One region of the Paenibacillus sp. P32E genome, then DNA from elsewhere that is predicted to be linked to it. Evidence: predicted binding sites of a transcription regulator. Region 1 holds the regulator's gene; the other holds the start of a gene.
What was found. The regulator LexA, encoded in region 1, represses DNA repair genes until DNA is damaged. The targets are predictions, from matches to a motif close to CGAACATATGTTCG.

Region 1 (3,828 bases):
CCGTGAGATTACGAATTGGGTGGATCGTCTGCTGAAAAATGTTCCTCACTTGTTCTACTTTTTAAGCAGGGAGAATTATAGTATGCGCATTGTCTTTTTCTGCTTATCTGAAGTGGTAGGGCGCTCTGGGGTAGAAGTGTCGATCACCAAGGAACAGGGCCGAAGATTGATTGAGAAAGTTGCCAAAAGTGCAGTAGTCTACGCCAGGAAGCTGAAGGAGCCGGAAGAGGTGCAGCTTGTACTGGCTAAAGGCATTCTGGATGAGCTTGGATATGAGCAGACTCAGCAATAAGAACAATGTGCTCCCGGGTCGTGAGTGGTATAAGCCTGAGATTCACCGGGAGACATTATCCGTCTATTACTTCAATATGTAATCATAAACAGGTTTTACATGAAGTTGAAGGACGTTATTTGCTCGGCATAGACAATCAGCTGCTTATATTCAATTTCAGTTCCAAAGCTGGCGAAAGGCCGTACAATTACATTATCCAAAACTACAAAATTGTAATTGAAAGTCTTTTCAGGATGCTCAGCACCCAAGTAGGAAATGTATTCATCAACGATGACATCGTCCATCAATGATTTGAGGTTAAATACATCCTCATTACTGCTGGTGTTCGAAGCTACGTTGCCTTGAATGCTGCCGAAGGCAGTAAGGATATTGACTCTGCGTTCCCCATGATTATTGTTCAGTAAAAGATTGGAGAGCTTACCTAATGCGTCGACCTTGAAGTCGACATGGGTTCTTATTTTGGATTGATTCAAACCAGACACTTCCTTTCAAGATTTAATTTACCAATATACAGGTTTCGACATATTACTCCGCTTTTCCTGTTTGTATGCAAAATAAATGTTTGAACATGAAGGACACCTAGTGAGACGTTGATAAATGTCTCGCTAAGGTGTCCTTTGTGCAGTTATTCCCGAATAGTTACGCGGGTTCCAATGGGAACTGTTGCTGCGAGGGATAACACATCTTCATTGTACATGCGAATACAGCCATGGGAGACCTTTTTACCGATGGAGGAAGGGTCATTGGTTCCGTGAATCCCATAATGGGGTTTGGATAGGCCCATCCAAAAAACTCCGAAAGGGCCGCCGGGGTTTTTCTGTTTGTTGATAATGGTATATTCTCCAACTGGAGAAACGGACAGCATCTTGCCTATGCCGACAGGAAAACCTCTAATTACAGTGTCATTGTCCAGAAGATACAGCATTCGCTGTGACAGATCGATAATGATTCGATAATTGGGCATTTTGATCAACACTCCTTTTATGATCAGGATATGAGTGGAGTGTAGAGAGAGTTCTGGAAAATTAGATAGAAAACCTATAGCGAACAGTTGTTCCCCTTCGGTTAATCAGGCAGAGGGTAACAATATAGGCCAACTATTAGTACTAAATAGTGTAAAGAAAACAATTGGTAGATTGGAGGAAAATGAAAAAACTGTTCCGCTATTGAGCGGAACAGTTATAAATGAGACGGGGACTTACTAATGAATATCGCGGAATAGGCCGATAACTCTGCCCAGAATCGTAACTCGATTCAGACGTAGAGGCTCATAAGCCGGATTCTCCGGCTGCAGACGGATATGGTCACGTTCTTTGTAGAAGGTCTTAACTGTTGCTTCATCTTCTTCAGTCATGGCAACGACGATATCGCCATTATCTGCTGTCTGCTGTTGGCGGACGATTACATAGTCACCATTCATAATGCCAGCGTCGACCATACTGTCACCAAGAACAGACAGCATGAACACTTTGTTATCACCTACATAATGAGTAGGCAGTGGAAAGTAGTCCTCGATATTCTCTGTTGCTGTAATCGGTACCCCGGCGGTAACCTTTCCAACGACTGGAATGCGTGTTACCGTCTGAACAAATTGATGAACATTCTCGGAATCCTCTTGTCCCAGCAGTTCTATTGCACGCGGTTTCGTTGGATCACGGCGGATAAGCCCTTTCTTCTCCAACCGGTCCAGGTGACCGTGTACCGTGGAGCTGGAAGCCAGTCCTACAGCTTCACCGATTTCCCGGACAGAAGGCGGATACCCCTTGCTGCGGACTTCGTTACGAATAAATTCCAGGATCGCCAGTTGACGACTCGAAATCTTTGACATCGGAATCAACCCCATATACTATGTTTGGGAAAATTATAACATAGAACTTCCGTTCGTACAAACATAAGTTCTAAAACGATCGGGAATGGCAGCTGGAGAATGGAAAAGCGGAGTGGATATAACAGAAAAAGAGGTTCGAAGAATAAGGGAACAATTGTTCGAAAAAAGTATTGATCAAAACACATGTTCGTGTTATATTAATTTCGAAAGTAAGAACAAGTGTTTGGAGGTCGGTTAATATGTTAAAGTACAGCACATACCGTAGTATTTACGACGAGGTTCATGAGGACCAAACAGCGAGAGCCCGTTCTGCATACAATGATAGACTAGATATGAAGAATCTTCTTTCCTCTTTAACAGCACCTTGCCGCAGATTGCTCCGCCAGGACACAATTGTAAAGCTGGCCTTGATTTTTCTGTTAGTGATTTCCGGATTTACTGTGGTAGGCAATGTTTTTGCGGGATCGGTGTTGTCGGCCAAGCAGGAGAAGAGGGTTGTTGTTGAACGCGGGGATACACTTTGGAGCATAGCACTTAAGAATAAACCGGCTCATATGAAAACGGCTGTATATATAGAAGGAATCAAACGGACGAGCGGTCTTAAGAACAGCAATATCCAAGCCGGCGATGTGCTGAGTTTACCTGTATATTAATACTGATAGAGTACCTATAGATGGATACCAGGAGCTTTCAGGGGGTAGACCTTGACAAGCTCTTTTTCTCATGGCAAAGTTAGAATGAATTTATAGGGGAGGGGAACATATTGAACATTGACGAATTGGTCGCCCGCATCAATGAATTAGCGCGCAAACAGAAGAGTGACGGCCTGAATGAAGAGGAGCTTACGGAAAGAGCCAAGCTTCGCGAGATCTACCTGGGTAATATCCGCAGTAACTTCCGTGCTCAACTTAATAATATTGAAATTGTGGACAAATAAGCGCATGAACAAGGCAACAAGGCAGGAGTTAATGATGCTCTGTTCCTTTTCATAGATATTATAGGATGACTAGGGGGAACTGACATGGCCCGTTCTTGGGAAAGAATGGTTCAACGCAACACACAGCAAATCAACAAGCAACGCAAGAAGCAAGGGAAAGATTCCATCTATGCATCAACCACTTCTGCCGCTGCAAAGAGCAGCGATATTTTTAAAGGCCGCAATATTGTATTTCCGGTAATATTGTTGATGCTTGGCATCATGTTCTGGGTAGTTGGTTCCATAGATGAAGCTAAAGGCAGCGGCATTCTTGCCAACTGGCTGGGAGTGGTACTGTATTTCCTGCTTGCGGCACTGCTGTTTTTCCGCCGTCCATATTTGAAGGTTGAACGTGCCAGACTTGCCACCATTAAATACAACCGTGAGCGTCAGCTTCCAGCAGCGGATATTGAAAAAATTACCGTTACCCGTGGTGCAGTTTCCATTAAGTATAAAGGTAAACGCACACAGTGGGTATTCTCCAGGCTGTTCAACCGTTATGACATTAATGCAATGGGTGAGCGTCTGGAGCAGTTCGCCAAGCAGAATCATGTAGAATATGTGAACGAATAGAAAGATACGTCCTGCATAGGGAGAGGGAGAACTATAATGCCGATTTCCGCCGTACTCTTTGACCTTGATGACACACTGCTCTGGGATGAGCGTAGCGTTGAAGAAGCATTTCGTTATGCCAGTGAAGCAGCAGGTGAATCCGTCGATCCTAAGGAACTG
Region 2 (3,828 bases), on a different contig from region 1:
ATGAGGAAAGCTCCGGTCTTCCTCCGCTTGTCATGCACATCACCGCGGATCAAATTCCATTTCTTCCGTCCCGTCTGCAGGGCACTTTCCAGCTCCTGTTCAGGAGTAATATTCTCCAATGCCTCAGAAATCAGCGACTTGTCGATTCCCTTCTCACGCAGTTCCTGGCGGATCCACAGCTTGCCTTTGCGTTGATTCGTCATTCGCTGCTCCGCCCATTGCTTGGCGTATAAGGGATCATCGAGCAGACGCTCCTGCTGCAGACGCAGCAGAACTTCAGCAATAATAGTCTCCCCTATTTCCTTCTCCCGTAAACGACGGGCCATTTCCTGAGACGTCCGCGGTTTGCGCTCCAAATAGCGCAAGCCCTCCACATAAGCCCGCTGCCGCTCATCAGCTACAACGATCTCCTCCAGATCGGTCTTCATGAAGGAGCTACCCGTAATCATCCGGTATTTAATCATGACATCTTCATGAACGGCCAGCTGATATGCACCAAAATGTATAATATAACGGTGGTCTGACTTCTTCTGACGCTCCACACGCGTAATTTCGAGTAATTCATCCTCAGGAAAATCCGCTAAGATCTGCTCGTCCTGCTCTTCAGGTTCAGGATTTAATTGGATTACCATAGCTGCCCTATCACCTCATTGCTGATGTAAATCATATTTATTTACGAAAAAGCGCCCTGCTATGATTATTCACAGGGCGCCTGAACTCTTACCTAGTATTCAATTACAAATGATTGAATATCAAGTTATTCGATTTCAAGCAGGAGCTTTTCTTCTTCCTCTTGCTCTGCTACTACTTCAGATTCCGTAGGCGCAGCCACAAGCGTTGACAAATTGCTCGCTTCACGAATTTTGTTCTCAATCAGAAGAGCAATATCCTGATGCTCCTTGAGGAACTGCTTAGAATTCTCACGGCCTTGTCCAAGACGTTCACCTTCATAGGAATACCAAGCACCGCTCTTGTTCACGATATCCATCTCTGTTCCTATATCTACAAGGCTTCCTTCACGGGAAATGCCTTCACCGTACATAATATCTACATCTGCCTGTTTGAATGGAGGAGCCACCTTGTTCTTCACGACTTTAATCTTGGTGCGGTTACCCACAACATCATTGCCCATTTTGATGCTCTCTACACGGCGCACATCCAGACGTACGGAAGAGTAGAATTTCAGTGCCCGGCCGCCAGGTGTCGTTTCCGGGTTACCGAACATCACGCCGATCTTCTCACGAAGCTGGTTGATGAAGATAGCAATGGTATTGGATTTGTTGATTGCCCCCGACAGTTTCCGCAAAGCCTGGGACATCAGACGTGCTTGCAAGCCTACATGGGAATCCCCCATGTCCCCTTCAATTTCCGCTTTTGGAACCAGTGCTGCCACCGAGTCTACTACGATGATATCAACCGCGCCACTGCGCACAAGTGCTTCAGCGATTTCAAGGGCTTGCTCACCAGTATCTGGTTGGGATAACAGCAGTTCATCGATATTTACGCCAAGCGCTTTGGCGTATTTAGGATCAAGTGCATGCTCGGCATCGATAAATGCAGCTTGTCCGCCTGACTTCTGCACTTCTGCAATAGCGTGCAGGGCAACAGTTGTCTTACCGGACGACTCTGGTCCATATACTTCAATAATACGTCCCTTAGGAAGTCCGCCTATACCTAATGCAATATCAAGTGCCAAAGATCCGCTAGGTACGACTTCCACTTTCATGTGAGTGGATTCTCCCAATTTCATAATCGAACCTTTACCGAATTGTTTTTCTATTTGACGAAGCGCCATATCAAGCGCCGCACGACGATCTGACAATCAGACCACTTCCTTCACTGTTTATAGTATTATAATAACGTGTTTCGGAGGTCTTGCCAAGCTTTTTTTCGAACATACATTCGTTTTTTTTGTCCCAAGGAGGGTTACTCCCTTTTATTGTAAGCCTCCTTCCGGATCTGACGCTGGGCCAGATTATTCATTCACCGGATGTCGGACAGTACCTTCTTACAGGGACAGGCTGCAGTTCATTACATAAGAATAAAACAAAAAACCGCAGCAAAGATATCTCAGTGCCACGGTTCTTCCGTATGAACAAATTATATACCGGACGGGAAGGTTATTGCAAGGCTGACCCTTCAAGCGGTGTAGCTACCTTACATTCCTCCAGCCTGCGCCAGAGACGGTATAAAAGAGCCTTGACGGTTCGCAGGCGGATATTTTCGCGAGTGCCTTTAAGATTAAGTTCATAGACTTCCGTAGGCCGGCCGCGTTCAGCCAGTCCGATAAATACTAACCCTACCGGCTTGCGCTCGGAATATCCCGGACCCGCTACACCAGTAACCGACAATCCAAAGTCGCTGTCAGCGGTCATTCTCACTTGATCCGCAAGCACCTCAGCTACTTCCCGGCTGACTGCGCCCGGGGCCTCCGGACCCTCCAGCAGCGCTGCAGGCACGTTCAGCAGCTTCTTCTTCATATCATTGGAATAGCACACGATCCCTCCGAGGAACATAGACGCGCTGCCCGGAATATTTGTAATGCTCTCCATTAGAAGGCCGCCTGTACAGCTCTCCGCCGCACTCAAAGTCAGGCCGGCATCTGCCATCCAATCCACAATCAGCTGCTCAAGCGGCACATTAATATTGGCATACATGTGCTCCGGCAGAATCTCCTGAATGGACTTTTCAAGTACCTCCAGCTTCTCCATAGCTTCCCGCTCCGAAGGGGCTTTGGTGGAGATACGCACCGTTACCTCACCCTCCTTGGCATATGGAGCAATGGTCGGATCGCTCTGGTTCCGGATTAGATCAATCAGTTTATCTTCAAGAAGCGACTCCCCGATACCGGCAAACTTCAGCATTTTGGAGTATATCGGCATTTCATCCGTCAAGGCATGCTGCAGCAGCCAAGGCTTCGCCTGGCCTGTGAACATAGGCTTCATCTCGCGCGGAGGTCCTGGAAGCACAATGTAAAACTTTCCACCATCGGAAAAAGCAAGACCAACAGCCAGCCCCGCTTCATTGGGGAGTGGTGTTGTTCCATCAATAATCAGTGCCTGTTTCCGGTTGTTTTCGGTCATAATAATTTTGCGTTCATCAAAAAACCGCTGAACATGGTCCATGGCAAGCTGGTCTATATGCAGACCGCGGCCTACGGATGCAGCTAAGGCATCTTTGGTAAGATCATCTTCGGTCGGACCAATCCCGCCGGTGAACAGAATAACATCCGCACGACTGCGGGCAATTTCGATGGCTTGCTGCAAACGGCTGCTGTTGTCTCCAACAACGGTCTGAAAATAAACATCGATTCCGAGTGCGGCCAACTCTACTGAAAGAAACTGTGCATTGCTGTTTACAATCTGTCCGAGCAAAAGTTCTGTGCCGACGGCAATAATTTCCGCTTTCATCGCTGGCTTTCTCCTCCTGAATGTACATAATGAATGATTCTGTTGTGCAGTTCAATTAAGCGTTGTGAAGCTGCAACAAATCTTTGTTTTTCACGAAATAGTCAACACCTGAATAGATGGTAACAATTGCCGCTGCCCAGATCGCAATATCATCTACAGGAATACTGACAAATTGAAACGGGAAATTGTTGAGCAGCAGAAGGGAAATAGCGACAATCTGAATCACAGTTTTAATCTTGCCCCATTTGCTGGCAGCAACCACTTTACCTTCGAGAAGTGCTACTTGACGCAGGCCCGTTACAGCGAACTCACGGCTAATAATGACGATAGCAATCCAAGAGTCACATCTGCCCAGTTCTACCAGGGAAATCAGTACAGCCGAGACCAGCAGCTTGTCCGCAAGGGGATCGAGAAGCTT

Region 2: the regulator LexA is predicted to act here: its motif matches at 1,892-1,905, upstream of recA (recombinase RecA).

The regions. Positions count from the first base shown of each region.
Region 1 is NZ_LVYY01000007.1:190,095-193,922, reverse strand. It holds gene A3848_RS08740 (hypothetical protein) at 1-292, shown strand, start outside; gene A3848_RS08735 (hypothetical protein) at 388-765, opposite strand; gene A3848_RS08730 (L,D-transpeptidase) at 918-1,256, opposite strand; gene lexA (transcriptional repressor LexA) at 1,494-2,120, opposite strand; gene A3848_RS08720 (LysM peptidoglycan-binding domain-containing protein) at 2,360-2,773, shown strand; gene A3848_RS08715 (DUF896 domain-containing protein) at 2,884-3,057, shown strand; gene A3848_RS08710 (hypothetical protein) at 3,142-3,669, shown strand; gene A3848_RS08705 (HAD family hydrolase) at 3,706-3,828, shown strand, end outside.
Region 2 is NZ_LVYY01000057.1:243,476-247,303, reverse strand. It holds gene A3848_RS27400 (regulatory protein RecX) at 1-632, opposite strand, end outside; gene recA (recombinase RecA) at 758-1,822, opposite strand; gene A3848_RS27390 (competence/damage-inducible protein A) at 2,121-3,410, opposite strand; gene pgsA (CDP-diacylglycerol--glycerol-3-phosphate 3-phosphatidyltransferase) at 3,466-3,828, opposite strand, start outside.